3 regions of the Metabacillus sp. 22489 genome follow, and region 3 is predicted to be linked to each of the others. Evidence: riboswitches for the same ligand, from Rfam matches in the RefSeq annotation. Region 3 holds a riboswitch; each other region holds the start of a gene.
The links. A riboswitch is a leader RNA that binds a small molecule or an ion and turns the genes downstream of it on or off. The one in region 3 is predicted to bind thiamine pyrophosphate.

Region 1 (9,893 bases), on a different contig from region 3:
CTCCTTCGGCCGACCGTTTACCTTGGCGATACCATCCCTTTTCTTTTATATACAGAAAAAGGAGAGTTATTCAAAGCATCTGGCTATGTAGGAAAGGATTGCTTCAGTACTCCATTTTTTAGAATTGAAAATTTCGATGAATGCTGTGCAACATTGAGACTATTACTGCCTTTACAGCACGACGGCCACCTTGCAGAGGATGTATGTGATGTCCATGAATTAGTAAAGACAAGAATCTGTATTAATGTAGATTTAACATGCTTTTGCGCTATCCAGTGTCTATCTCCTAAGTTAGTTAACTAATTTAAGGAACTCAAATTAAATTTACATCTGCTTTCTTATACTATCTGAGATATCTCTCAACTTTTAATCATAATTTGTCAACTTTTTAAGAATATCTGTCAACTTCAAAGACAAATTTGTCAACCTTTACAGCAAATCTGTCATTTGACAAATTTCTTCACAACCGAAAAAGGCCAACAAATTTGTTAGCCTTATCTCTTTTCCTTTTCAGTTAAATTAAAAACCTAATAAATTGATTACTTGAATGTTTTCTAATGGTATCTCAATTGGTTTTGCATGTGTTAAAGAGCGAATTGTTACAATGTTATTTTCCTCTGTCATAATAACTCCACGGTATTTTTCATCCTTTGTTTCAATTAAGCATAGAGTACGCGGCATATTTTTAGGTAAATTTTTAAAAAACTCAACCTTTTCTTCAATGCTCATTTGCATAATTGGCTTTCTTTGTTTCCGGTATTGCTTCGCTGTTTGCTCTTCGATCGGTTCTTCCTTTTCTTCCTCCTGAATAGCTTCCTGAACATTTGCTGGAGCCTCTTCTATTTCATCCTTCATTTCGATTTCATTTGTTGCAGTTTCAGGTGCTTGTTGCTTCTTAGCTTTTCGGACTACAAATGATTGCATTTTCACCTTAATTTCGTCGCTTTCAGGCTGAACAATATACATGAGAGGCTTCATTTGATAATTTCCCTTTTGTTTGCTGCTCATGATGTTACCTCCAATACTTAAGAATGTACACACTGAACATGTTATGCGAGCGAATTTAGGATTGTGCCTATTTCACCATTTGAATTATTAAAGTAAAAAAACCGCTATCTCCTTTTAAATAGAGACAGCGGTTTTTTATCATTATGCTAAAATGTGATAGCCTGAATCAACATGCAGGTTTTCACCAGTCATTCCTCTAGAAAGGTCACTGAATAAGAATAAAGCAGTATCGCCAACCTCTTCTGGAGTTGTTGTTCTGCGTAATGGTGAACGTTCTTCAATATCTTTAAGGATGCTATTAAAGTCACTAATTCCTTTTGCAGAAAGTGTACGGATTGGACCTGCTGAGATAGAGTTTACGCGAATTCCATCTTTCCCAAGGTCACTTGCTAAATATCTAACACTTGCATCTAATGAAGCCTTTGCAACACCCATAACATTATAGTTAGGAAGTACGCGTTCTCCACCAAGGTAAGTAAGCGTAACAATGCTTCCACCCTCAGTCATCAATGGACGCACTTCCTTCGCAACAGCTGTTAATGAATATGAGCTAATATTATGCGCTAATAAGAAGCCATCACGAGTTGTATTTAAATATTCACCTTGAAGCTCTTCTTTATGAGCAAATGCAATACAATGCGCAACCCCATGAACAACACCGACTTGTTCTTTGATTGTGTTAAAGCATGTTTTTACTTCTTCATCATTTGTCACATCACATGGTAAAACGATTGAATCATTTCTTTCTAATGATTCAACTAGTTCTCTAACTGATTTTTCTAATCTTTCCCCTGCATATGTGAAAATTAATCTTGCACCAGCATTATGTAAAGAACGTGCAATTCCCCAAGCAATGCTTCGTTTATTTGCAACTCCCATAACGACAATATTACGTCCATTAAGTGATAAGTTCATCTATATCCTCCTCAGTTTTAATACATGTTATTAGTACCTGGTTATAATTATATCATTAATTTTGCTGAAGTGCTAGATGATCTAAAAGGGTCAGTCCCCAATTTATTCATTTTGGGGACTGACCCTTTGATTTGTTAAGAGAGTATTCCACTTATCCGACATAGCGGTGATAAAGCTTTTTAGCCTCCGCAATCTCCTTTGTCCCATGGACAAGTGCGCGACCATCCTTAAATAGAACGATCCGATGTTCCCCAAAAGTGAACGACATTAAAAATGGGTTTTCTAAAAATGCATCAGCAATTGGTTTAACACGTTCAGCTATTTTTGCAAATGATAGCTCATTTCCATTTGTCGGTCTAATTTGGACAGTATCTCGCCCACAAAGAACCGCAGCTTTTGTTTCCTTTTCAGCAGTTAAATATGGATAGACAGGATCTTTTCCACATGTTGGGCATGCATCGTTTTTTAATCGTTCCATATTAATTGCGGAATATTGGTTTTTCCATAAATCAAAAGAAACTAGCTTGCTTCGTAAATTCTCGGTATCACCGACTAACAGCTTCAATACCTCTGTTGTTTGATGTGAGGTAACCATTGAGACAATTGGTGATATAACACCAACAGTATCACATGTTAATCCGTCAAACGGAATATGCTTTAGTAAGCAATGTAGACAAGGTGTTTGATTTGGGATGACAGTAAACGATAAACCGTAACTGCCAACACAGCCACCATAAATCCATGGAATAGAATGCTTTAATGAGACATCATTGATTAGAAGTCTTGTTTCAAAATTATCAGTTGAATCAACAATGACATCAACCCCAGTAATCCAATTCTCGATATTACTTGATGTAACATCGTCGACATATGCTTGAACAATTACCTCTGAATTGATTTGTGCTAAATGGTTCTTAATGGCAATTGCTTTCGGAAGACGATTTTCCGCATCGTCCTCGACATATAATTGCTGTCTTTGCAGATTGCTCCATTCCACATAATCTCGATCAATAATCGTTAATTTTCCGACACCAGCTCTTGCTAACATTTCAGCATTAGCTGTCCCTAGTGCGCCTGCACCGATAATGAGCACATGCTTTTCCATTAATGCTTTTTGCCCTTCTTCTCCAATCGGCGCAAATAATATTTGTCTAGAATAGCGTTCCATTAAGTAGTCATCATTCCTTCTGTAGGACTGCTAGCTGTCGCATATTCCTTTTTAGGAATTCTTCCTGCTTCATAGCCTAATCTACCAGCTTCAATCGCAAGCTTCATCGCAACGGCCATTTTTACAGGATCTTTAGCGGCAGAAACAGCTGTATTTAATAATACTCCATCAGCACCTAGCTCCATAGCTAACGCTGCATCAGCAGGTGAACCGATTCCAGCGTCAACAATTACCGGCACCTTAGATTGTTCAATTATAAACTTTAAATTTAATGGATTAAGAATCCCTTGGCCAGAACCAATAGGTGAAGCACCAGGCATAATTGCATGAACACCTAGTTCTTCAAGCCTTCTAGCTAATACTACATCATCTGAAGTATATGGTAAAACGATAAATCCTTCCTCTAAAAGCATTTCACTTGCCTTTAACGTTTCGACTGGATCAGGCAGCAATGACCTGTCACAGCCAATTACTTCAACTTTAATCATATCGCATAAACCAGATGCTTTTGCAAGCTTTGCAATTCGCACAGCTTCCTCAGCCGTTTTTGCCCCTGCAGTGTTCGGTAATAAAGTGTATTTTGATACATCAAGCTGTTCTAAGAAGTTTGGTTGTGATGCTTCGAAAATGTTCATTCTTCTTACAGCAAACGTTAAAATCTCTGCTTCAGATTGAGCAACTGCTTCCTTTTGAATCTCAAATGATGGATATTTTCCAGTACCTAATAATAATCTTGATTGAAATGTTTTATTTGCTATTTTTAACATAATTTCATCCTCCTCCTACGAAATGAACAAGCTCAACCTCATCACCATTTTTAATGAAGGTTGATTCATATTGCTCCTTTAAGATAATTTCCCGATTATGCTCAACAATGACAAGTCTGTCCTCAAGCTTATAAAATGCTAGTAAGCCTTGGATAGTCTTTACTTCATCCTGCAGCGCAACCATTTCACCATTTAGTTTTATTTCCACTTTATCCCCTCACATTCTGAGCTAATTTTCGTTTTAATGAAAATGCCTCTACATACTCTTCATTTTGCTCTCTTCCTAAAATGAGATCGCGAATCATGATGCCTGTTTGTGGAGCTAGCAAAATTCCATTTCGATAATGTCCAGTTGCAAAATAAATCGATTCTCCATCAGGATGCTGACCTATATATGGTTTTCCATCGTCTGTTTGTGGTCTTAATCCAGCCCATGTATGTAGTAATGTTGCAGACTCCATGTTTGCTAGAATAGGTGTAACTTTCTCTAGCAATGAGTGGATGCCACCAATTGTCGGAAGTGTGTTCCAATCATTCTCCACCATTGATGCACCAACAACAAATCGTCCATCACCTTTTGGAACGATGTAGCAATGATCGTAAAAAATCGTTTTTTCTAAATGAATATCACTGCTTTGAAAGGCAAGGCATTCTCCTTTAACTGGTTTTAAGCTTCCATTTATTCCAAGCTGCTTAAAAAAGTAGCCACTCCAAACCCCGTTCGCAATTACAACATGCTTACATGTGAATTCTGTATGCGGGGTAGATAATGTATATTCATTAGCTGCTGTTTTCTCAATTGTATGTACTGGTGTGTTTTCAAAAATGCTTGCCCCAAAATAATTAGCAGACTTTGAAAAGGCTGCACAAACATGTGTTGGTGAAACATGACCATCCTCTGGAATATAGAGTGCCCCTTTAATTCCCTTTGATAAGGTTGGTTCGTTTTCTAATACAACTTCCCTTGAATGCCATTGTAGTGAAGAATGATGCTTAACAAGCTGTTGCAACGCTTCAACTTCATCATCGGTTATCGCAAGCTTATACATACCGTTATCTACTAATTGAATATTAATCTGCGAATATTCGAAAAGCTCCTTGCTAAGTGTATGATAGAGGCGTTGACTTTCCTTAGCAAACTGAAAAAAGGCATCGTTTGCTTCTAGTTCGGAGTTCGCCCCAAGCATTCCTGCTGCTGCACTAGTAGCTCCACTTCCTATCTTTTGACTTTCTAATACAACGACAGATACACCTTCCTTTGCCAGTTGATAAGCAATGGATTGACCGATGACCCCTCCCCCAATAATCCCTACATCAAAGTGTTTGTTCATTCTTTTCCACCTCTAGTAAACTCTCTTTTATTTGCTGTAAAGCGAAACTCGGATTGTCACTTGCCATAACATATGACATGATCGCGATTCCGCCTAGCTTAATATTTGATAATTTAGAAACTGTTTCAGGAACAATACCTCCGATCGCAATAATAGGAATAGAAACTGACCTACAGATATCTTCTAATAGTTCTACTCCTCTTGGAGGGAGCTTCGCTTTTGATTTCGTTGCAAACAGGTGACCGAACATGAGATAATCCGCACCGGCCTTTTCGCTAGCTATCGCTTCCTCCAATGAATGGACGGAACGCCCAATTTTTAATGAAGGCATAAACTCCTTTACTGTTTGAATCGAAAAGCTATTTCCTGGCAAATGAATATTCGATAGCTGCTGTAATTGAACAACATCAAGGCGGTCATTAACGATAATTTTATCCCTACTTACACCGTTTTCTAACAGTGCTGAAACGATTTCCATCACTTCAGAAGCCGACTTCGTTTTTTCACGAATATGTAAAAAGTCAACCTCCTCATGAATCATGAGTATTTTTTTTATAATTTCCTTCACTGTTTGGACGCCATCTGTAATGACATGGATCTCCAATTGCTTCACCTTACTTTAATGTAATAGTTGTATTAGTTTTCTATCTCCTAAATACAAAAAACCACTTTCCAGGTAGGAAAGTGGTTTACATACTATATTTGATCTCGATACGTAAGTCCACTTCCCTACGCTGGTACAAACCAGATCAGGTTATAAGAGTCTTAAAGAAACACTTTAATCTCAGCCCTTTCATTAGGGCACCCCTAGCGGTATCATAACTATTCAATTTATAATGATAGAAATTGTTTGAACATTTGCTTATTTCTATCATACCATTTGTTGAATATCTTTCAAGAAAAAAATCATCACCATAGCTCAAGTTCACGTTTTAACTCGTTCACATATTCTCGTGATCCTGTCACAATTAACCGATCTCCGAGCTTTAAATCCGTATCCCCATGAGGAACAATCGAATCCTTCCCTCTAAAAATCCGAACAAAGATAATATCTCCTGTAAACGGAAAATTTCGAAGCAAAATGTGATCATATTTAGAATTCTTTAAATTAATTTGATAAAGCATCGTTTCTTGATTTGTTAAAATCCGCATAACCCCAGGTGCTTCAATCAATGCACGAAGCATTGTTTTCGTTGATAACAATGTAGAAAAGACGTCAATATCGTTTTCCTTCAACTTTGTATCTAATTCAGGTGAAGCAACGCTCGCAATTACTCGTTCAACCTTTTGCTCTTTTGCAAATAGCGCAATATCCGCGTTTCGTTGCTCATCTCCTGTTGTTACTACGATTAAATCAATATCAAATGCTTGATTTTCCATCAACGTTTTTACTTCAAAATCTTTAATTTCTTTTATATCAAACAAGGAATGGGAAATTTGTTTGTCCAGTTTCTCTTGTTTCATATGAAAGACTGTTGTTTCATATATTTCTGGGTTTAATTCCCTCGTAACAGGCAAGGATAATTGATTCGCTCCAATAAAGGCAACTTTAATTTTCGGACGCTCTGATACATGTTTCGGGAATAGCTTTTTAAAGAAAATTGGTGTAACAATACTTGTGATAACTGCAACTAAAATTAGTGCACCTGACATCTCTGACGTTATAACTTCCATTCTTTCACCGATTGTAGCTGCAGCGATAACAAGGGATAATGTTGAAGTTAATAAGAAGCCTGATGCAAGTGTTGTTTTTAAATCATACCAACGCTTTAATAAAAATACTGGAACAATTTTTGATATTAACAATCCGATAAATAGTAAAGGTATTAATATAAAGATTTTTGGATCCTGGAACAATGCCCAGATATCTAAGTCAACACCGACCATTACGAAGAAAATTGGAATAAGAAATCCATATCCAAAGGAATCAAGTTTTTGCACCATCTCTTTATTTGGTGATAACAATGAAACAAGCACACCTGCCAAAAAGGCTCCTAAAATGTTTTCAGCTCCTATTGTCTCTGAAATTGCAACTAATACAATGATGAGAGTAAAAACAGCTCGTGTGCCAATTTGGATCGTTCCTTTTGACATAGTTTCAATGAAGGAACGGTTTTGAAATGCTTTCCCTAGGAAATAAAGCAAGACTCCTGCTCCAAATAATATGAGTAATAACCATGTGTTCGTATCCCCATCGCCATATATTGAGGCAAACACCGCAAGTAACACCATCGTCACTAAATCCGCGATAACCGCAACAAGTAAAATGATTTGCCCGATGTTTGATTTCATAATTTGAGCGTCTTTTAATGTTGGGACAACAACACCAAGGGAAATTGTTGAAATAATTAATGTCATAAGGAAGGCATTATCCATCAGTCCAATCCAAACAAATAGATATGAAAGGATTAATGATAGAATAAAAATCCCGACAAATATAATCGTAGAAACTAGAAACGTATTGGGAGCATTTTTACCTGAAGGAAGCTTTTCCTTCTTTTTTCCTCCAGCAAATGCTGAAAAATCAATCTCTAGTCCACTTAAAAACATAAGAAAGATAAAGCCTAACATCGAAAGGGTTTCAAGCCACATATCTTGAGAGACGACATCAAAGCCACTTTTTCCAATAATTAATCCAACAATAATTTCTGCGACGACGACTGGCATAAAGTTAAGCCTAAGACGATGTAGAATAATAGGTGTTAAAAACGCTGCTAAAATAACAATAACTAGTGATGTTACGGATGCACCATGCATCAAATCCCTCCAATCAGTTAGTACGAATAGAACATTAAATTAAATACTGCATAAATAATGTCGCCATTCCAAAGTAAATTAAAATACTAATAATATCGTTAATAGTTGTTATAAATGGCCCCGAAGCTACAGCTGGGTCAACTTTAAGCCGATGCATAATGAGCGGTATTAACGCCCCAGCAATCGTAGCAACTGTTAATGTCGCTAAAATTGAAATACCGACAAGCATCCCTAAGAAAAGCTCGCCCTTCCATACAAAAATTACAATTGTAACGACAATTCCACAAACTGTACCTGTAATTAAGCCTGTACCTGCTTCTTTAAGTAGCAATTTTATACTGCTATGCTCCTCAGCATCCCCTACAGCAATTCTTCTTACTGCAACCGCTAAGGCTTGTGTACCTGTATTTCCAGCCATACCTGCAATAAGGGGAATAAAAACAGCCAATATGGCGACCTTGTCTAATGTCGCTTCAAATCTCCCAATTAAGCTCGCTGTAAACATTCCTAAAAATAAAAGAATAATCAACCAAGGGAGTCTTTTTTTAGCTGCTGTGAAAGGACCTCGGTCATTTGAATCGACATCTGCAATCCCCGCAAGCTTGGAATAGTCATCACTTGCTTCTTCATCAATGACATCGACAATATCATCTACTGTAATAATTCCGAGCAGATGTCCTCTAAAGTCTACAACAGGCAACGCTAAAAAGTTATAATCCTTCATTTTTCGCGCCACTTCTTCTTGGTCTTCAGCAACACTTACTGAATACACACGTTCATTCATTACTTCAGAAATCATTGTATCTGGTTCATTAATGATCAAGTCTCTTAACGAAATAACCCCAACAAGTTTTTTTGCTTCATCAATAACGAATACATAATAGATTGTCTCTGCATTTGGTGCCTCATTTTTCAAAATTTGCATAGCAGAGTGCACAGTTTGATTTGCGTGGATGGCGATGTATTCTGTTGTCATAATACTACCAGCCGTATATTCCTCATAATGAAGAAGTTCACGAATCTCCTCAGCTGCATCATCATCCATGATTGTTAAGTAGCTCGCTGCCTGATCTTTGTCAAGCTCATTCAAAACGTCTACTGCATCATCAGCGTACATATGAGATAGCATTTGTGCCGCAAAGGTTGGATCCATTTCTGATAAAAAGATTTTGTACCTATCATCGTCATCCTCAATGTTTTCAAAAACAGAAGCCATTTCTTCAGGTGATAGGTAGCTATAAACGATAAATCGTTCTTCTTCCTCTAATTTACTAAAAAATTTCGCTTGATCATAAGGATGTTGCTCTAAAAAGACCTCGCGAAATTCATCCATATTGTGACTTGATAAAGAAGCAAGTAATCCTTCCTCTTCTAATTCTACTTTTTCTTTTTCATCTGACATGTTTAGTCCCCCTCTCTCTATTTAGTAAAATGTGCTACAATAATGGTTGTGACTTTTTTATTCACAGCAGTATTTTATCACCATGAAGGAAACTTAGATGTATGGTGGACTATGCGTAATCATCTTCCATAACGATTTCATGTCAAAGTCCCTTACTGTTTTAATGCTCCTTCGTATTGTAGGAAGACTTTGTTGTATTTTTCTAAACTTTCCATTCATTACACACAATGGCAAGAATTTTTAGGATGTACCCCGTCATTTATAAGGGGATTAAGCTACCTGGTATTCGGGATAAATACTATAATATTCTATATGATATCGTAAGAAAAACTCAATTCTCTTCCTAAACCTTCATAAAAATTTTACAATCTATTAAGAATCCGACAAAGGAATCTTTTCAAATCGTTCACAAACCATTAAGATGGTTAATGATACAATGACACTAGGATTAATTTCAACTTAAATGTTTAGAAAGGGATCATCTTATGACATCTCAAAAATCTCCCCAACATCAAATTGATTATACATTAATATTTATCATGTTT
Region 2 (9,893 bases), on a different contig from region 3:
ATTTAACTTAATTAAAGCAATTGGATAAGTAGAGAGTAATCCAAAACTAGCTAATAATAAGATAATCAAGATGAGAATTTCTTTTGCTAATGGCTTTGTCCTTTCAAATGCAATAACGCCAATTATACATGTGATCCCGATTACCCAGTATAAGATGGAAATGGTGTTCATCCAAGAATAATAAGGTTCGGCCAATGCGGGTTCAAATTCATACTTATATGAATCTTCGCCAATATGATTCGTTAAAAAGTACCAACCTAATATAAGCATAACTAGAAATCCAACAATTGTTGCGAAAGGATTTGGAGGAGACTCCCTTTTTGCTTCTTTCTTCTTCCTTCTATTCTCGCGTTTTTCTCTTTCCCGCTTTTGCTGAAGAGCTGCTTTCTCTCTTTGTTTATTTTTCATTTTCTTTTTGTCACCTTTTTATATTAAGTAATGTCTGTCTGTACTATAACTGAGAACTAGACTCTTTTCTATGATTATATCAAGAATTTATGGGAGATATAATTAAGGAAAGGTAACTTTTAATTAAGTAGTAGTGGGGATTGTGAACATCCTGATAAATACAGATTATAATTGCATACCAAAATAAATAATACTTCTTTCGCTTACTAATCTTAAATTTCCTACTCTTTAAAATCGTTATTACTTATAAATAAGAAAAAACCCTTGAGATACAAGGGTTTTTATGGAGCATAGGGGGCTCGAACCCCTGACCTCGACACTGCCAGTGTAGCGCTCTCCCAGCTGAGCTAATGCCCCGTAATGAAATGCGATGAGTGCATTTCATAGATATATGAATATTATACAAATTAGATAAAGGCGCTTCAACAATTATTTCTTTTACGTTCCTTCAACATCATAATATTCTTGTATAAATTCCATTTCTTCCTCACGACTAAGAATTCCTGTTGCTCGACCGACATTGCCATTTTGTAGCTCCCAGATGGTGTTATGGTCTTTATCAACTTGAGAAAAGTCATTTTTTGCCCAACGCTCTAATATTTCTAAATAGGTAGTACTATTTTTATAGGTTGATTGGTTTGCTTTAACAACCTCGATTAGGCGGTTGACTCGTTCAGATGTTAACGGGATAAAACCCCATTTTTTATCTGCTTTAACTTTTTGGTGTGACATTCCATGAATGGCGTCACGGATTTTTTCCTCTGACATTTCAAGTGGAAATTCTTCTGCAACAGGTTTAGCATCTGCCTCTTCAATTTCAATGACTTGGCCCTTTTCTTGTTTTTCTACATTAATAGATGCACTTTCCTTTTTTGTTACAGAATCCTTTGAAAGATTTGTAAAAGTGAAGTATAAGACCAGCGCTGCAATAATGATAGAGCAGCTAACAATAATTAATATTTTTTTCATTTCATCCTCCGTTTGCCATATACAAATTATCTATCTGTCTTAGGATTAATGGCATATCTTTTCCATTCGCTAAAAAAGTGTTTATTTCCTTCAAAAAGTTGATGATAAGTTCAAATTTGCAGGGATTATCTTTTAATTGTGGAATTTTAATAAAGACGAAATGAAGGGAAGAGGGGAGTTAATGTCATATCAAGTTGATTTAGTATTAGATGCAAAAGCGACATTAGGAGAAGGTCCACATTGGGAAGAACGTGAACAGCTTTTATATTGGGTTGATATTATAGAAAAAAGACTTCATGTTTATAGTCCTATTACAAGTGATACTCATTTTTACCAATTTAATCATTATATCGGAGCCGCTGTTCCAGGTCAGTTAGGCAATTTTATTGTTGCTTTGCAAAATGGGATTTATACATTTGATTTAGAGTCTGAAGAGCTTTCGTTAATCACTGACCCAGAAGTGAATATGCAATCAAATCGCTTTAACGATGGAAAATGTGACAGCAAAGGTAGATTTTATGTTGGGACAATGGATGTTGATGCAAAGCCTGGCAGTGGTGCGTTTTATCGTTTAGACCGTAATGGGGAAATAAAAAAATTGTTATCAAATGTATCGATTTCAAATGGGCTTGCTTTTAGTCCTGACGAGGCATTTCTTTATCATATTGATACACCAACAGGTGAAATGTCAATCTACAATTATGATGAACAATCAGGGGATATTTCGTTTAAAGAGGTAGGGATAACGATTCCTAAAGAAATGGGATCACCTGATGGAATGACCATTGATCGTGAGGGGATGGTTTGGATTGCCCATTGGGGTGGAGGATGTGTAACACGATGGAATCCTCATACAGGTAAGCAACTTGATGAAATCATTGTTCCTGCTAAAAATGTAACGTCATGTACATTTGGTGGAGAACACTTAGATGAATTGTATATAACAACAGCTCGAATTGGCTTAACAGATGAGGAGTTAGCCTTATATCCGCTTTCTGGAGGCGTTTTTAAGGTGAAACTGGGGATTAGTGGATATCCTGGTTATTCTTATCGGTAAAGACAAGCAGTTTAATGAAATGCTTTAAAGCGAAAGCAGCGGATTTTTAGTAAGTCTGCTGCTTTTTCTATTGTTGCTTTTACAAGTTTGATTTTGGTTACAATTGCTTTAGACTTCATAATATAGAATAAAATAATTAAAAAAACTTTTTATCCCCGTATCTTTTCTTTGCTGTTAACCGTTTATAAAGTAGAGAGTGCTAAAAGGAGTGATTGGAGTGCAAGGAAAGCTTTGTAAGGAATCGATCGATGCTAACGAGTATCACAAAAATTTTTCAGAGGAAAGGCTTCATGAATTATATCCAAAGCTTCGACGATATTGCCTTTTTTTATCGCAAAACAGCTGGGATGGTGAGGACCTTGTTCAAGATGCGTTAATGAAAGCATGGTTGCATTATAACAACAAATCTGAAGTATCTACTTCATTATTAACAAAAATCGCTCATAATGAATGGATTGACAAGGTGCGAAAACGAAGTAAGGAAACATTGGAATCAATTCCTGAACGCGGAGATGAGGGTGTCACCCAAATCGATGACCGTTTTGATTTGATTCAAAGGCTTATCAACACATTAACACCAAAACAAGCTGTGGTGTTTGCTTTAAAAGAAGGTTTTCAATTTCAAATAGGGGAAATAGCTGAGCTTCTCCAGACAACTGAGACCTCTGTAAAGGCTGCGATTTATCGAGCAAAAAAACGAATGGAAAACGAAGAGCAAACTGATAACCATCAGCTAATTGAACATTATTGGGAAAATGATGAGCGGAAGCAGATTGAACAAATACTTCATCGTGCCTTTAAGAATCAGGATCCATCTATTTTAATTAAGTCGATTCCTTTCATTCGTTGTTTAAGAAAGGATACAATAGCTACTTGTACAATTCAAAAATCACGCATGAGCCAACTCTCCTCAAGCACTTTCCTTATGGCTGCATAAATTGTTGCATGCGCTTTTTATGTAAGCAAATTAAAGGAGGCAAAGAAAATGACTATGCCGTATGTCATTGAACAATCAGGTAGAGGGGAACGTTCCTACGATATTTATTCAAGGCTTCTAAAGGACCGAATCATTATGATCGGTTCTGAAATAAATGATGATGTAGCAAATAGTGTTGTTGCACAACTATTATTTTTAGCAGCAGATGATCCCGATAAGGATATCTCTCTTTACATTAATAGTCCAGGAGGTTCAACTTCTGCTGGTTTTGCAATTTTTGATACGATGCAATATATTAAGCCAGATATAAGAACGATTTGTACAGGGATGGCTGCATCCTTTGGTGCAATGCTTTTGCTTGCAGGAACAAAAGGGAAAAGGCTTGCTCTCCCTAATAGTGAAATTATGATACATCAACCGCTAGGAGGTACTAGGGGGCAAGCAACGGAAATTGAAATTTCTGCTAAACGAATTCTTAAACTCCGTGATCATATTAATCAAATTATTTCGGAACGTACAGGTCAACCCGTCGAAAAGATTGCTAAGGATACAGACCGGGACTATTTTATGAGTGCTGATGAGGCTAAGGAATATGGGATCATTGATGAAGTGATAAAATAAATAGGCTCTTTTGATGAAACACCCTTTAGATAAGACAATTTTTGTGATTCATCATGTTATGACAGCGTAATGCTGTCTTTTTTCTTTTCATTACATAAATATTTACGATTTATTCATAATTTGTTCATAAATTATGGAAAATATAGTAGAGGCAGCCTTGATAAATCTACTGGAGGTGTATGGTTTCTTTACTTTGACGCTGCAAAATATAATCAGGAGGAAATGGTATGAAAAAACTTGTTACATATGCAGTCTTGTTATCTATTTTTGCTTTGGGGAGCATCCAAGCAAATCCCGTATTTGCAGAAGAAAATGAGAAGGTTTTTGAAGGGAGGGAGCATCATGGTAATCTTGAAGACCATTTAGAATATCTCCAAAAGAAAGCAAAGGAACTAGGTATTGAAACCGAGGGAAAAGATGTGAAACAGCTTGCAAAGGAGGTTCGTGAAGCTCATCTAAAGAAGCATGCGGAGGAGCTTGGGATTCGTGTTGAAGGAAAAGGTTTAGAGGAATTAGCTAAAGAAATAAGGGAAACGAGAATCCTCCAAAAAGCAGAAGAATTTGGTATTGATACCGATGGAAAAGATCTTGAAGAAATTTCGAATGAAGTTAGAAAAACGATTTTAATAAAAAAAGCAGAAGAATTAAAGATAGAGACTAAGGGGAAGGATATCGAAACCTTAGCAAAAGAAATCCGGGAAACAATGCTTAAAAATGATGCAGATGAGCTTGGAATTGATACTAAAGGGAAAACAGAAAAAGAATTAATGATGGAGGTGTTTGAGAAAAAACTTCTTCAATCAGCAGAAATTCTTGGTATTGATGCGAAAAACAAAACTCCTCATGAAATTATGGAGGAGATTCGGACAAATTATGAAGAGGAAGCAAAGGAGCAAAAGCTTTTCCCGTTTGATGAAGAAAGACATTTTTATTTTAAAGGACATAAAGAGCGTATGAAAGAAATGCCTTCTGATAACTTAAAAAATTAACATATAGGGGCAATCTCAAAATTTTCAATGACTGTTTTGAGATTGCCCTTTCTTATTAAGATAAACCTTTTTAAACGCTTTCCTTAGCGACACTTGCTTTAATTTCATCTAATTGAGCAAGATGTCTTTTTTCGTGATATCCAATAAACTCAATCCATTGTATGAGTGAGAGTTCATCAAATGCGGGATGCTTATATCCTAACCTTGTTAAATCTACAGTAGGTGGAATTGATTCAATAACCTGTATGAGTTCCTTTCGTGATTGAGAGAGTGAAGTCAGTAATTTATGTTTCGATAAATCAGATGTTGATGGGGATAACGTTGTTGGTGCAGTAATTTTTCTTGTTCGGTCAAGAGTTAGTGCTAATGGTTTATCTTTAAGAGGTTCTTGTTCCGGTAATGTTAGTATGTATTTTATGACCTTAGTGATCTCGATTTCAGTTTTGTGTAAATGATCGAGCACTTGTCCAATACTCCATCGTTGTTCTGACTCTTTTTTGTTAAATAGATGTTCAGGAATTGTGTCGATTAAGGTTAAAAGTTCCTTCCTCGTTGCTTCAAGCTGGAAAATCATCCATTTCCCCCCTTTTTTCATTCGAGTATATTATACAATTTATATTTTTAATCCAATATAGAATTTTTTAGACATTTTTCGCAATCGCTCTTTCATTATTCGTGGTAGAATGAGATGGATTTGTTTTGATTATTAATGACGTAATATTTTATAGAAGGGATTATTAGGTATAGATGAATACAACACGTTTTTTCGCATACGCAGCTTTATTTATCGGTGTCCTATCAGTTTCAACATCTGCTATATTTGTTAAGTTAACTTCAGCTCCTCCTGCAGTTATTGCTTTTTATCGCCTATTTTTCTCAACTTTGCTTTTGTTACCTTTCTTTTTAACAAAAAGTCTTGATGAAATTAGGAAAATGTCAATAAGAGATTGGTTGCTATCTGTCGTATCTGGGATTTTACTAGCGTTTCACTTTATTTTATGGTTTGAATCATTGCGCTTTACTTCTGTTGCGAGTTCAGTAGTTCTTGTTACGTTACAGCCTTTATTCGCGTTTATCGGCACTTATTTTTTCTTTAAAGAAAGAGTTTCACTAGTTGCTATCGGAAGTGCTATATTATCAATCCTAGGTAGTGTCGTTATCAGCTGGGGAGACTTTCATATAAGCGGATTGGCGTTATTTGGAGATTTCTTAGCATTGGCTGCATGTGGTCTTATTACGGCATATTTACTTGTAGGACAAGAAATTAGACAACGGCATACGCTCACTTTGTATACTTTTATCGTATACGGTTTAAGCTCACTTACACTCTTATTATATTGCTTATTATTGGATTATCCGCTAGCACCATATCCTATGGAAGATTGGTATTATTTTTGTTTATTAGCACTCATCCCTACATTGTTAGGTCATTCATTATTTAATTGGTCATTAAAATGGGTTAGTACGAATACGATTTCGATGATGATTTTACTTGAACCTGTAGGATCGATCATACTTGCCTATTATTTTCTCGACGAGATATTAATTAATACACAAGTAATCGGAGGCGGAATTATCATCGTCGGCATCATTTTCTTTTTACTTGAAAAACAAATTTTATCGGTGATGAGTAAGAAAGTGAAAGAATAAAAGTTAGCTTTTATTCTTTCATTTCAATTTTTTCTTCACTTTCATTAAGCAAATAAATTGTTTGAAGATCATCGATGCTTATCCCTGTTGCTTTTGCAAAACCTTTATTAAAGTCATTTACCTTAGCTGTTTCTTCGATAATTTCCTTTATAATTGTTTCTCCATATGTATCAACAATGTAACGTATTGCGTAATAGCTTTGCAGATACACATCATAATTATCAAGCCTAAATTTTTCCCATTCTTTATGTGTGACTAGATTCTCAAAGGAAGTATCTTTAAATGGATAGTAGCGATGCTTAACATCATACATCCCGATATATTCAGCAACTCCTTCATGAAACCACAGTGGAATTCGATAAACGAAAAGCCCCTGTTCTTTAATAAAGGCTTGTAAACGATAATGGGTATATTCATGCATAATCGTACTTTGGAAATAAAACGAACCAGGCATCCGATCGGTGGTAATTTCATCTAAATCTGTTATCGCAATCCCTACAATATCATTCGGATCGTCGAAATATCCCATTGTTTTAATTAATGATGTTTCCTTATAAAGTTCATCAGACGAGGCATGGATGATAAAATCAATCTCGTTATCCTTGACAGCTCCTAATAAGCCTGATGTTAAGTAATCAGCTTTATCGATTGCTCTTTCGATAATTGGTAAAAGCTCTTTCTCGTGAGGTTTGTAATAAATAGTGAAGTTTTGATATTGATGAGTTAATTTATTCTCTTTCATCCTTTGATAATTGATAGAATTAGAAGGTTCCTTTTGAAAAGGTAAGGTATAAAAGTCAATTTTTTCCTCTAAGGATAAATCCTTACCCAATTCCGTTGTGATCATTAAGTTAATAGAAAAAAAATAGAAGGATACAAAGATGTATGCTAATGACAAATATGATAATAAAACAAGTTGATTTGTCCTGATAAATAGTGGTAATCGCGTAACCTTATTGTCTTTTACGAATTCATATATACAAAAGGAAAAACTCCCTAATGCGCTCAGACACATGAAAATACTTACGAAAAAGCCGAACTGAACATCTATAAGTAAAAAAAGCGTCATTAATAAGAAGAAAGTAAGTATAAGTGCAAGCGTGAATAAAATTAAGTGTTTGCATATTGTTTTGACAATTTTCAAAGCAACCTCCTAAAGAATTTTTCTTTTTACATACTTATGAGGATACTAAGAAAAAAATCATGATAATTTATATTTAATCAAAATAAAAAACGCTGTGCAGTAGCACAACGCTTATTTGAAATAATGTACTTATATTAAGAAAGGATACTTTCATGTTCATCCTATTGATTAATCATTTATAGCTGCTGGGAAAACGTAGATGATAAAATGGCAAATGCAAATCCAAGAGGGACGCTTAATATAAGGGAAAGCCCATGAACAGGTCCTTCTTCATTACTGATACGTATCGCTTCCTTGTAACCGTAAGAAAAATGAACTAATGAGAGAAAAAGTGTAAGTAGCATTAATATAAATGTCATATTCATCATTTATCCTCCATTTTTAAGCAATCTATTCTTTCTATTAATAGATGCTAGCAGTTCTAGTAATATGATTACTTTTTAAAATTAATAGAGAAATAAAAAACCTTGGCCATAAGACCAAGGTAAAAACGTTATTTTCTTGTTACGAGTCTCGGTGCTGTTAATAGAATTAGACAGCAGATAATTGCGGAGACAATAAGAGTTGGAATCATGTAGGTTGCATTATAACCTAGTGAATATAAAACTACAGGCATTCCATCAGGAGCATATTCTGCAAAAAAGATAGCCCCGCCAATTACATGGACGATATATCTTAGGAAATTTCCGATGAATGCAGCTAAAATGATAAGAAAAATCATTCGATTGCGATTTCCTAGAGATTGTTGAATTTGTTTAAATAAAATACCGCTAAAACCAACTACAGTAAATGCTAAATAATAATCTAGAAATGCTTGGAATGGATGATACACACTTGGATTACCGATTGCAACTTGTAAAAAGCCAAATATTAGTCCTGTTAACAGACCGCCGCTTAGTCCTCTACGAAATGCCATAATAAAAACGGGTATCATTCCTAAGGAAACAGTCCCACCTTGAGGCATTTTGAAGAAAATACCAGAAGCTAAATCCAACAAAAATGCTAAAGCAGCCATCATTGCCACTTCAATTAAAAATAATAAACGTTGATTCACTTGCAAATTTAAAAACCTCTCTTCTTGCACAATAAACCAAAACCTATTAGTAATAAGAATCCAGAATCCATATGTCATTGCTTAATGTAAAACAAAAAGCAATGTATGGAATATGAACGATGGTTCCAAACATTGCTTTTATTATGACCATCCACATCCCTACGCTAGTACTAACTAACAGGTTCGAAGGGTTAGAATAACATAAAAAGAGCTTATTCAATCTCAGCCAGTGGCTCCCCTTGTGGTTTGTATGCTTATTTATTTTGATTTTAACTATACATCATTCTATTTAACCCAACAAGTGTTTTATTTTAAAGAATTTTAAGAGAATGATGAAACGAATTTATTGCTAACTTATAGTAAAAGGTCATTAGTGGATGATAGGACAACTGAGTAGGAATAAATTCTAATTGTAGATGAAACATTTAATTAAAACTTAAGAATTTATCGAAAGTTAGAAAGAGAGAAGGGATTTTAATAGTGTAACTTGATTAGACCTTTAGTGGAATAGATTTGATTCAACTAGATGATTTAGACAAACAATTAAAGGTATCAATTTAATAGAAATAAAAGTTTCCTTAAAATAAGGAACTTTTGACAATTAATATGATGCAATTCAGTAAAGTGTGAATCACGATCAGTTATCATACGATTATATATGGAAATATTACATCATCACCCTAGTATTCATTTCTTTAATAAATGTTAAAATTATAGAAAACAACTGAGTAAAATGAATTCGATTACTTTTAATAGATGAACTTAAAGGATACATTAACTATGTTTGTTGCCGTTTTATTTTGATAAATAATATAGTATGAAAAGAGATTCTTCTTTATTTAATATTGTTTTAAAAAAGAAATTTAAAATTTTATATAAAATTACTTGCTATTAATTAATTATCATGATATATTATTATTCGTCGCTGATAAGGCGAATTTAAAAACACCTTTTAAAAAATAAAATAAAGTGTTGACAAACATTTTGTTGGGTGTTATATTTAGAAAGTCGCTTCTGAAAAGAAGTTGCAAAATGAATGTTCTTTGAAAACTAAACAAAACCAA
Region 3 (9,893 bases):
GAGCAAATGCTGACTATGTACACCAGCTTTTTTTAATAATGCTTTTAGCTGAACTTGTTCCTCTGGTGAAAGTCCTGAAAATGCACGGGCAATCCGAATTGCATGAATTGGATAAATTTCATCTAGATAGGCCTGACCTTTATCAGTTAATTTTGCATAAACAGAGCGCTTATCTTTCGGATCTTGCTCACGATAGATAAACTCATTTTTTTCAAGCTTATCAATTACATACGTAACATTTCCACTTACTAATAAAAGTCGTGAGCCAATTTGTTGCAGTTTTTGTGGTCCCCTCGTATATAGCAATTCTAATACTGCAAACTCTGTTGGGTTAAAGCCATGCTCTTTGCTATCGCGAATGGAATGCTCAGAAACACTTTTGAAAGCCCTTGCAAAAATACGAAACAAATCTAAAGCATTTTGTAATTCTTCTTCCGTGTATTGTTTCATCTCATCGCCCTCTTATTAAAAAATTCATTTTTGTTTAATTCTACTATGATTTTATCAAAATTTGAAGGTTTTTCCTGACAAATCCAAGAAATAGATCATTTATTTTTTTAAAAAAGCGATATTGACGGGGGTTACTATGAGAAAAACAATTATTGAATCGCTAAAAAATATTGAAGCAGAAGAAAAAATAGCTGTGCTTTTAGCTTGTGAATCAGGAAGTCGTGCCTGGGGTACCCAATCACCAAATAGTGACTATGATATTCGATTTATCTACATACATTATTCAGATTGGTATCTCCAACTATTTGAACAGCGCGATGTGTTTGAAAAAACAATTCCCCCAACTATCGAGCTTGTTGGCTGGGACTTAAAAAAGGCATTAAAACTTTTATACAACTCAAATCCAAGTTTATTGGAATGGATCCATTCGCCGATTATTTATCGAAGTGATGATGCGTTTTTAAAAAAACTAAAGAATTTATCACAACAATTTTGCTCGATTCCTAGTTTGCTATACCATTATGTTCATATGGCTAAGAAAAATTTCCAATCCTTAAACAAGGAAAGAAATCGTACACCAAAACGATACATAAATTGTATTCGACCGATTATGATGTGCTTATCGCTTCTCAATGGTTCAGGTTTCCCTAATGGAACAATTCAGGAACTTTTTCTTAACAATGTTGATGATAAAAAGCTCTTGGCTCAATTTCAGTCATTACTAAAAGTAAAAAGTGAGGAGCAACATTTATTCTCTTCGCAAGAGCTAGATAAATTTATTCAAGAATCGATATTTTTCCTTGAAGATAAAATGAAAAAAATTCATTTTCGTAATAAACCAAATGTAGATTCATTAAATAATTTTTTTATTAATATGGTAAAACGATATTCATAATCAAGAGCGAAGAAGCCCATTAATTTGCTGTATTAGAGCTTCTTCTCTTTACTTGCGGAACATTTCGATAAAAGTAGTTGTACTCATCTTTTAGTTCTGTAAGAGTCATTTTATTTAAAACCTGTGAATTGTACACACCAATCGCAAGTAATTTCTGTGAATAATAATTTCTTTGCTCCTCAAGTGCATTCTGTAACATTTTGCTCATGAAAGTCATCTCCATTTTATTATTTTCCTACTATTTACCTTACAGTAGAAATGTTAGTTGTTGGTTAAGGCAGTGTTAAGATTCTCTTTCAACATATTAATTTTTGTTAAAAGAGTTAACAGTGTCTTTTTCTTCAATTGTAAAATGTACACATAAGTCTGCTAACAGCAATCACTATCCTCCTTCAACTGTTAAAAGGATGAACAGCAATGAAGCTTTCTATACTTCTTGTTTAAATTTATGGTAATTCGGCGAAAATAGTTTCAATGACGCAAGGAGTTGAAACGATGAAAATACGTGTAGTTTCTGTTGAAGAAATAGGTAATAAAACGAAAATTTTCTTTTTAAATGAAACTGAACCAAAACCATTACAGTTATATATGGCAATAACCGATCATTTATCACTCGAATTATTAACAGTTTTTAATTTAGATACAAATCAATTCGAAGATGTCACTACTTTATTCACTAAAGAGTATTTACAAAACCTCAATGATCTCCTTTTAGTAGATGTATCCCCTGTAAAGCAATCTAAAGTGCTATAAAAAGATCGTTTCATCACTACCCCCTTTTATTACTTCTCATATTAATATTTCTCACATAATAATTCACACATCCTGTCATTATTCCTAACATCATTTTTGAAACCGACTTTCTTTGTTAGATTTTATAACATTATTGAAGTTTTTTCTGACACATTAAAGTATACTAATATCAAGAATGTTTCTTTAAAGGGGTGGAGTTATGAGTCAGCAGGACCGCTCTTATAAGGATAAAAAGGTCATCTCAATTGGGACAGTTAGTGAGTTAACCGGTTTAACCTTAAGACAAATCCGTTATTATGAGGAAAGAAAATTAATTGCTCCATATCGTAATGACAGAGGAACAAGGAAATACTCATTTAACGATATCGAGACCTTAATGGATATTGCTGATAAACGTGAAGATGGTGTCCAAACAACTGAAATTTTAAAAGAAATGAGATTAAAAGAAAAGCAGCGTGAAAGTGAAGCAGATATGAAGAAAAAGATGCTCCAAGGCCAATTGAATGCACAATTTAGATATGGACGAGGAAAATTGTAACACCCCTTTCCAAGGACCCCTTATATAGTATTAGTTTCTACTAATAGTATGTATAGGGGTCTTGCCATATTCTATCCCCCTCTTTTTTGCTTTTTCCCCAGATCTTTTCCCCCATAACATTTTACCTAAAAACATTATTCACCAACAAACAATCGACAATCCTCGTATTTTCGGATGTTTTTTTATTCATATGAATCTCAAAATATTGCATCTATCAAGGATTTAAATGACTAAATATAGTAATTCCATCAAAATTTTATGAAAATTGTAAAAAAAATGCTCCGAAACCCTTTACAATAGGAAAAAATATCCGATAATAGAATTACTAGGGCTTTTCCACCTAGTAAAGCTAAGAGCGAGGTGGTTTTTGTGAAATCTATTGATGCAAAAATTGAAGAGTACCGAAAGAAAATGTTTGTTATCGCAAAAGAAAACGGTATAGAATCGCATCTCACACTAATTGCAAGCCAAAACCTTGACGAGCTACTTAATATTAAAATGAATGAAAGTCACCAAAATTTATTTCATAACGAGTGTAAAGAAATATAAAATAAAGACAGCGATTACATCAATAAACAATTTGCTTATTGATGTATTTTTTTGGTCATTTGGGGACAGTCCCCCATTATAGGAATTGGAGTGATTAAAATGTCAAATGAGAAAAAAATTGTTTGGCTTAGTAAAGGTTTACCAAAAACATTGACACATAAAGGGAAAGAATACCGTTCTGGAATAGCGAAGGATCAGACAGAGCAATTAAACATAACCTTTGAGAAAATAGTTGATGATGATGTCGAAAATCATGAATATCACGGTGGCAAAGATAGAGTTATTTGTGTTTATCCTTATGAGCATTACCATTTTTGGGAGAGTACTTACGGGAAATCATTACAAAAGGCAGCCTTCGGGGAAAACCTTACAACAGTTGGGATGAAAGAATCTGATGTATGCGTAGGAGATGTTTATCAAATAGGAGATGCAATTGTTCAAGTATCACAAGGAAGGTTCCCTTGTGCGACAATTAATAAGCACACACATATTCATACCCTATTAAATAAAATGATTGAACTCGGCTATACAGGATATTTCTTTCGCGTATTAGAGGAAGGAACGATAAATACGCAATCCAAGATAAAGCAATTAATCCAACATCCTATGCAATTATCTGTTGCGACAATCCATGAAACATTTTTTCATACAAAGGAATTATCTAAAATCGAAACGATTTTGTCTGTTGCTGAGTTATCAAACGAATGGAAGGTTCGGTTCGAAAAGCTCTATCAACAAGAAAAGCAAAAACAACTCGGTTAAAATTAACTAGCATGGAGCAAATGTACCACGCTCCCTTCCCTCCATTTTTCATAAAAAACATAGAAAAATAAAGATCATCTTCATAGGTACATAGCTTCATATTTATTTTTGGGACAAAGAATGTATTGACTGGATCCATCGATATGCTATAGTAAAAACAGAAATGAATATATTACCAATTTCTACTAGGGGAGTCCATAAGCTTGGACTGAGAGAAGAACGCGCAATTTAAGTTCTTTGACCCTTTGAACCTGATCTGGATGATACCAGCGTAGGGAAGTAGCTGCAGTTGAAAAAGGAGCAGTCTATCTTTTTCAATATTAATGCTTACATCCAACGGGTTCTGAATTTTTTCAGAACCCGTTTTTATTCCCCTCAATTGGTTATCTGTAAGATCATCCAATCCATATTTTAGGAGGAAAATGATGAAGATTACCATTAAAAAACCATTTCCAGAAAGCAAGAAAGTGTACATCCAAGGAAGCACCCCAGATATTCGTGTTCCAGTTAGAGAAATTAGACAGAGTAAAACAGTGCATTCATATGGCGAGGAAATCAATCCACCTATACGGGTATATGACACTAGTGGACCTTACACAGATATGAATGCTGCAATTGATATTCGTAAAGGGTTACCAAAAGTTAGAGAAAATTGGATTCTTAATCGTAATGATGTCATTAGATATAACGGTCGTACGATTAAGCCTGAGGATAATGGGTATAAATCAGCTAGTAAGCAATCAAATATTGAGACCTTTCCATCCCAAGGCAGTAAGCCACTTGTTGCAAAAGAAGGCAAACGTGTCACCCAGCTTCATTACGCCAGAAAAGGAATCATTACTCCTGAAATGGAGTTTATTGCAATAAGAGAACAAATGGATGCAGAATTTGTCCGCCAGGAGGTTGCAGCAGGACGTGCAATTATCCCAGCAAACATTAACCATCCTGAAAGTGAACCAATGATAATTGGAAAACATTTTCATGTAAAAATTAATGCGAATATTGGAAATTCCGCTGTAACCTCATCGATTGAAGAAGAAGTAGAAAAAATGACATGGGCAACACGTTGGGGTGCAGACACAATTATGGATTTATCAACAGGTAAGGATATACATACAACAAGAGAGTGGATTATTCGCAACTCACCTGTTCCAGTTGGGACTGTTCCGATCTATCAGGCATTAGAAAAAGTAAATGGAATTGCCGAGGATTTAACATGGGAGGTATACCGAGACACTTTAATAGAACAAGCTGAGCAAGGGGTTGATTACTTTACGATCCACGCTGGTGTGCTATTACGCTATATTCCTCTAACTGCAAAACGGACAACTGGAATCGTTTCTAGAGGAGGTTCAATTTTAGCACAATGGTGTCTTGCACATCACAAGGAAAATTTCCTGTATACACACTTCCACGAGATATGTGAAATCCTTGCAAAATACGATATTTCAATATCTCTAGGCGATGGATTACGCCCTGGCTCAATCGCAGATGCAAATGATACGGCACAGTTCGCTGAGCTTGAGACATTAGGTGAACTAACGGAAATTGCTTGGAAGTATGATGTTCAAGTCATGATTGAAGGTCCAGGTCATGTTCCAATGCACTTAATTAAAGAAAATGTTGAAAAACAACAGGAAATTTGTAAAGAAGCACCTTTTTATACATTAGGACCATTAACAACCGATATTGCCCCAGGGTATGACCATATCACTTCTGCGATTGGTGCTGCAATGATCGGCTGGTTCGGAACAGCAATGCTCTGTTACGTGACACCAAAGGAGCATCTAGGATTACCAAACAAGGAAGATGTTCGCGAAGGTGTTATTGCCTATAAAATCGCTGCACATGCTGCTGATCTCGCAAAAGGACATCCCGGTGCCCAAAAAAGAGACAACGCCCTCTCTAAAGCAAGATTTGAATTTAGATGGCACGATCAATTCAATCTATCACTTGACCCAGAGCGTGCACGTGAATACCATGACGAAACATTGCCTGCAGAAGGAGCAAAAACAGCACACTTTTGTTCAATGTGTGGACCTAAATTCTGTTCAATGAGAATTTCACATGATATAAAAGAACGGACATTAGAGCAATCGGAATCTGAATTAGGACTCATCGAAAACGGACTCCGAGAAAAAGCAAAGGAATTTGTCAAAGGTGGTTCTGCTCTATATCGTTAGCTTATAACATTAAGAGGGCTATATTTAGTCCTCTTTTTTCCTATTTTCATAGAAAAATGGATCTACCCCGATTCGATCTATAGTTCTACCTTTAAAACGATGATCATGTTTTGGTTTATCATCTGCAGCATACCAAACTCCACCGTGTTGAATATCTAACGGTTCATCGTAATTAAAATACGTCCTTTCGTTAAATTCATGATAATGACTACCATCAGGTAACGGAATGGCCGGACCAGTTATTCCGTAATAACGATGATAATGGTTATTTTCAAAAGAGGTAATCCCTTGAAAACGGTGGACATGCTTATCAAAGCTATTACCATTTACATTTCGTGTAAACCCTTTAATTACATGAAAATGCCCCTTATCTTCTGTAGTTCTCACGTATATCCGATGGGCATGATGCGGCTTAACGGTGTAATTAAAATAAGTCACTGTTTCCCCTCCCTTATACTTCTTACTATGCAAAAATTAGTTTATTGTGAAAAAGTTGATCAATGATTTGATAGTATAATTATTAAATAACAACCCTCGCAAATTGTTATCAAATGGCCATTTTTTAAGTCAAAACTTTAGAGCCTCAAAATTTTATAGCTTTCTTAAATGACTCCACATTAACACCACTCGTATTTTTAAAAAAATTTTGCTAGAATTTAAATGAAACCTTTTATTAATATATCCGTATAGTAAGATAGAAATATGATAGATTTTGAGGAGGAGTTTTTACATCATGATAAAAAAATTATTATCAGCAATGCTCGTTATGACTCTAGTATTCACACCAGTTGGTGGATTTTTACTAGGAGATCACATAACAACAGTTAGTGCAAAAGGATATAAATCTGGTAAGAAATCATTTAATTCAAACACAAATAATAACTCATCTTTTTTCAAAAAGGATGACACACAGCAAAAATCTTCGACGATCACAAAAAGTAGTAAAACTACTAAATCTAAAACTGGAAGCATTATGAAAGGCTTATTTTTAGGTGGACTAGCTGGGTTACTACTAGGTGGATTATTAAGTAATCTTGGTATTTTAGGCTCGATTATTGGATTATTTATAAATGTGATTGCGATTATCGCTGTCATTGTTATTATTCGAAAACTATTTACCTTCTTTAAAAAGAAACGTAAAGAAGAGGAAGATTCAGTATGGGGAAGATAAAAATAGCTGAGCAGGATATTGTCAATGCCCTTTGCCTTCATATTGCTCATAAAAGACAAATTACGCCACAAGAAGTTGAAATTGAGCTTATTTATGATGATGATTACGGCTTTTCAGCTGAATCATATGTAAATGGTAGAAAGCAAATTCTTATTACAGCTAATATTATCGAAGCATTGCGATATTGGCTTGATACAGTTATGGAAATTGATCCTTATTCAGCAGCTCTTGAGCTTGTTTTGGATGACGAAGAAGGAATTATTGCATATGCGGATTAAAGACGAGTGGCTTTTGCCCTCGTTTTTTGCTAATTAAGATAAGAAAAGAATAAAGGAATGTTGTTATGCGTTCAATGAAAGTATATATCATCGGCTCAATCGTAACAGATATCATTTTAATCGGTTATCTTTTTACCCTATTGGACAGTATTGGAATCGGATTTTTCCTTCTTTTATCAATACTATTGCTTGCTGGCTCCTTTTTATCAGTCTATTTTATGAAAAAAAATTCGTAAGAACTTATAACCAAAAGAGAGTGACTCAAAAAGTTCAGAACCTTTTGAGTCACCCTCATTCATTACCAATTTTAATAAGTCATATCTGATTGTACATAATAATAAAGTAAATTAGCTGTATGTATCAATGAAGAAGTATGCGTTCTTTCAAACGCATGTGATGCATCAATTCCTGGTCCGACTAAGCCGTGAACAATATCATTTCCTGAACGAATTGCAGCAGATGCATCTGAACCATAATAAGGGTAAATGTCCACTTTATAATCGATATGATGCATACGAGCCAGATTTACGAGCTTTTTTCTAAGACCGTAATGGTAAGGACCACTCGCATCTTTGGCACAAATTGAAACCGTGTATTCATCTGTTGCTTGTCCATCACCGATTGCTCCCATATCAACTGCTAGATACTCAACCGTCTCTTTAGGGATATTTGAATTTCCACCATAGCCAATCTCTTCATTATTTGAGATGAGAAAATGAGTTGTATAAGGTAATGAAATGTTTTCCGTTACAATTTGTTTAATAAGATTCAATAAAATAGCAACACTTGCTTTATCATCTAAGTGGCGCGATTTAATAAAACCAGTTGGTGTGATTTCTACCCTTGGGTAAAATGAAATAAAATCTCCTACCTCAATTCCTAGCTTGCGTACATCGTCAGCATTTTTCACGACAGCATCAATTCTTACTTCGATATTTTTTTGATTTCTCTCTAATTTCCCAGCATCTTTATAAACATGAACAGATGTTTGATGCATCAAAATCGTCCCAGTATAGATATCTCCATTTGCTGTTTCAATTTGACAATATTCACCTTCAATGGAGTTATACTGGAAGCCTCCAATAAGATCGATCATTAATCTTCCATTTGCTTTAACCTCTTTAACCATTGCCCCAAGCGTATCGACATGAGCTGTTAACATTCGCTGCTTCGTTGTATCTTCACCAGGCAAGGTAATAATTAACCCTCCCTTATGATTCCGCTTCATTTCAACATGTAAATCTGCTACATATTTCTCAACATATGATATAACGTTTTCCGTATTTCCTGATGGGCTTGGAATCTTAACCAATTCCTTTATGAGTTGAACAATTTCATCGCTCGTATTCATAGACAAGCTCCTTTCAATTACTAAAAACAAGATAATATCATTTTAACAAAAAATATCGAATACCACATACTTTACGAAAGCTTTCATAATTTAATAATCTCAATCAGCTATTCAAAAAATAATTGGATAATCAAACCAATAGTGGGAAATATAAGTGTAATGTTTATTTACAGTGAAAGGAGGGCCTCTTATATGAAATTGTCTAATAATATGGAGTTTGAATTACGAGGTAGTTTTATTCCGAATATCAGTAACTCTAATCGATTGAAAATTATCGAAGTTAACGATAACAGTATTGTTATCCAAATGAATAATTCTAAGCGTAGAGGTGTTTTTCCGATCGATAGCTTTCAATATTGGATTAAACGAAACTCGTTAATTCAAATCGATCACGAAGAAAAAAGAACATCATAATAATAAAGGGGCTATCTCAAGGTACTTAGCCAGCACCTTAAGTAACCCCCTCTTTAGGAAATTACGATTTACTATTTGGATGTTTTTAGGAAAACGTTGTTGCCTTTAACTTATTTGTCGTTCTTAGTTGATTTCCGCTACTGTGCTCGCTTTCCGCGGTGTGGGTAGTGTGAGAAACTTTTGCGATCTCACTTTTCCCACGCATCCCTCATGAATCTCACAATGCGCTCAAATCAACCTATATATAGTGCAAAAACAACAATCTTTCAGAAAAGAACCGATTTTTAAAACGAAATATCATTGATAGTCACTCTTACTTCACCACCAGGAGTACTTAAGCTCATTGTTTCCCCTAATGACCGAAGCAATAATTGATGGCCGACTGGTGAAAGGAATGAAATAAAACCATTGTCTGGATCCGTTTCCTCTGGGAAACAAATGACAAATTCTTCGATCTCTTCATCATCTTCAAATTTTACACTCACTTTACTGCCTATGAATACCTTCGTTAAAGAAGATTGCTTTTCTAATTGGTTGTTCAATAATGAT

Region 1: linked by a shared signal. The riboswitch ahead of ACTJJ9_RS12570 (thiamine phosphate synthase) and the one ahead of thiC (phosphomethylpyrimidine synthase ThiC) in region 3 are both predicted to bind thiamine pyrophosphate.
Region 2: linked by a shared signal. The riboswitch ahead of thiT (energy-coupled thiamine transporter ThiT) and the one ahead of thiC (phosphomethylpyrimidine synthase ThiC) in region 3 are both predicted to bind thiamine pyrophosphate.

The regions. Positions count from the first base shown of each region.
Region 1 is NZ_JBQENT010000018.1:66,878-76,770, forward strand. Features, by position in the region: gene ACTJJ9_RS12535 (CotY/CotZ family spore coat protein) at 1-303, shown strand, start outside; gene ACTJJ9_RS12540 (CotO family spore coat protein) at 520-1,008, opposite strand; gene fabI (enoyl-ACP reductase FabI) at 1,150-1,923, opposite strand; gene ACTJJ9_RS12550 (thiazole biosynthesis adenylyltransferase ThiF) at 2,075-3,091, opposite strand; gene ACTJJ9_RS12555 (thiazole synthase) at 3,091-3,858, opposite strand; gene thiS (sulfur carrier protein ThiS) at 3,863-4,066, opposite strand; gene thiO (glycine oxidase ThiO) at 4,068-5,189, opposite strand; gene ACTJJ9_RS12570 (thiamine phosphate synthase) at 5,173-5,793, opposite strand; TPP riboswitch at 5,899-6,008, opposite strand; gene ACTJJ9_RS12575 (monovalent cation:proton antiporter family protein) at 6,099-7,946, opposite strand; gene mgtE (magnesium transporter) at 7,981-9,348, opposite strand; gene ACTJJ9_RS12585 (FtsW/RodA/SpoVE family cell cycle protein) at 9,834-9,893, shown strand, end outside.
Region 2 is NZ_JBQENT010000071.1:5,455-15,347, forward strand. Features, by position in the region: gene ACTJJ9_RS24855 (hypothetical protein) at 1-408, opposite strand, end outside; tRNA gene ACTJJ9_RS24860 (tRNA-Ala) at 693-765, opposite strand; gene ACTJJ9_RS24865 (DUF6241 domain-containing protein) at 847-1,377, opposite strand; gene ACTJJ9_RS24870 (SMP-30/gluconolactonase/LRE family protein) at 1,559-2,434, shown strand; gene ACTJJ9_RS24875 (sigma-70 family RNA polymerase sigma factor) at 2,652-3,371, shown strand; gene clpP (ATP-dependent Clp endopeptidase proteolytic subunit ClpP) at 3,372-3,992, shown strand; gene ACTJJ9_RS24885 (hypothetical protein) at 4,220-4,981, shown strand; gene ACTJJ9_RS24890 (DinB family protein) at 5,052-5,555, opposite strand; gene ACTJJ9_RS24895 (DMT family transporter) at 5,729-6,631, shown strand; gene ACTJJ9_RS24900 (hypothetical protein) at 6,642-7,775, opposite strand; gene ACTJJ9_RS24905 (hypothetical protein) at 7,952-8,140, opposite strand; gene thiT (energy-coupled thiamine transporter ThiT) at 8,269-8,835, opposite strand; TPP riboswitch at 8,969-9,079, opposite strand.
Region 3 is NZ_JBQENT010000015.1:52,775-62,667, reverse strand. Features, by position in the region: gene ACTJJ9_RS11150 (MarR family winged helix-turn-helix transcriptional regulator) at 1-450, opposite strand, end outside; gene ACTJJ9_RS11145 (nucleotidyltransferase domain-containing protein) at 587-1,345, shown strand; gene fbpA (Fur-regulated basic protein FbpA) at 1,365-1,553, opposite strand; gene ACTJJ9_RS11135 (hypothetical protein) at 1,841-2,098, shown strand; gene ACTJJ9_RS11130 (MerR family transcriptional regulator) at 2,298-2,636, shown strand; gene ACTJJ9_RS11125 (aspartyl-phosphate phosphatase Spo0E family protein) at 3,006-3,185, shown strand; gene ACTJJ9_RS11120 (MOSC domain-containing protein) at 3,285-3,947, shown strand; TPP riboswitch at 4,125-4,242, shown strand; gene thiC (phosphomethylpyrimidine synthase ThiC) at 4,373-6,130, shown strand; gene ACTJJ9_RS11110 (YmaF family protein) at 6,155-6,568, opposite strand; gene ACTJJ9_RS11105 (hypothetical protein) at 6,864-7,301, shown strand; gene ACTJJ9_RS11100 (YxcD family protein) at 7,289-7,579, shown strand; gene ACTJJ9_RS11095 (hypothetical protein) at 7,645-7,815, shown strand; gene ACTJJ9_RS11090 (M42 family metallopeptidase) at 7,887-8,930, opposite strand; gene ACTJJ9_RS11085 (hypothetical protein) at 9,123-9,344, shown strand; gene ACTJJ9_RS11080 (GreA/GreB family elongation factor) at 9,629-9,893, opposite strand, start outside.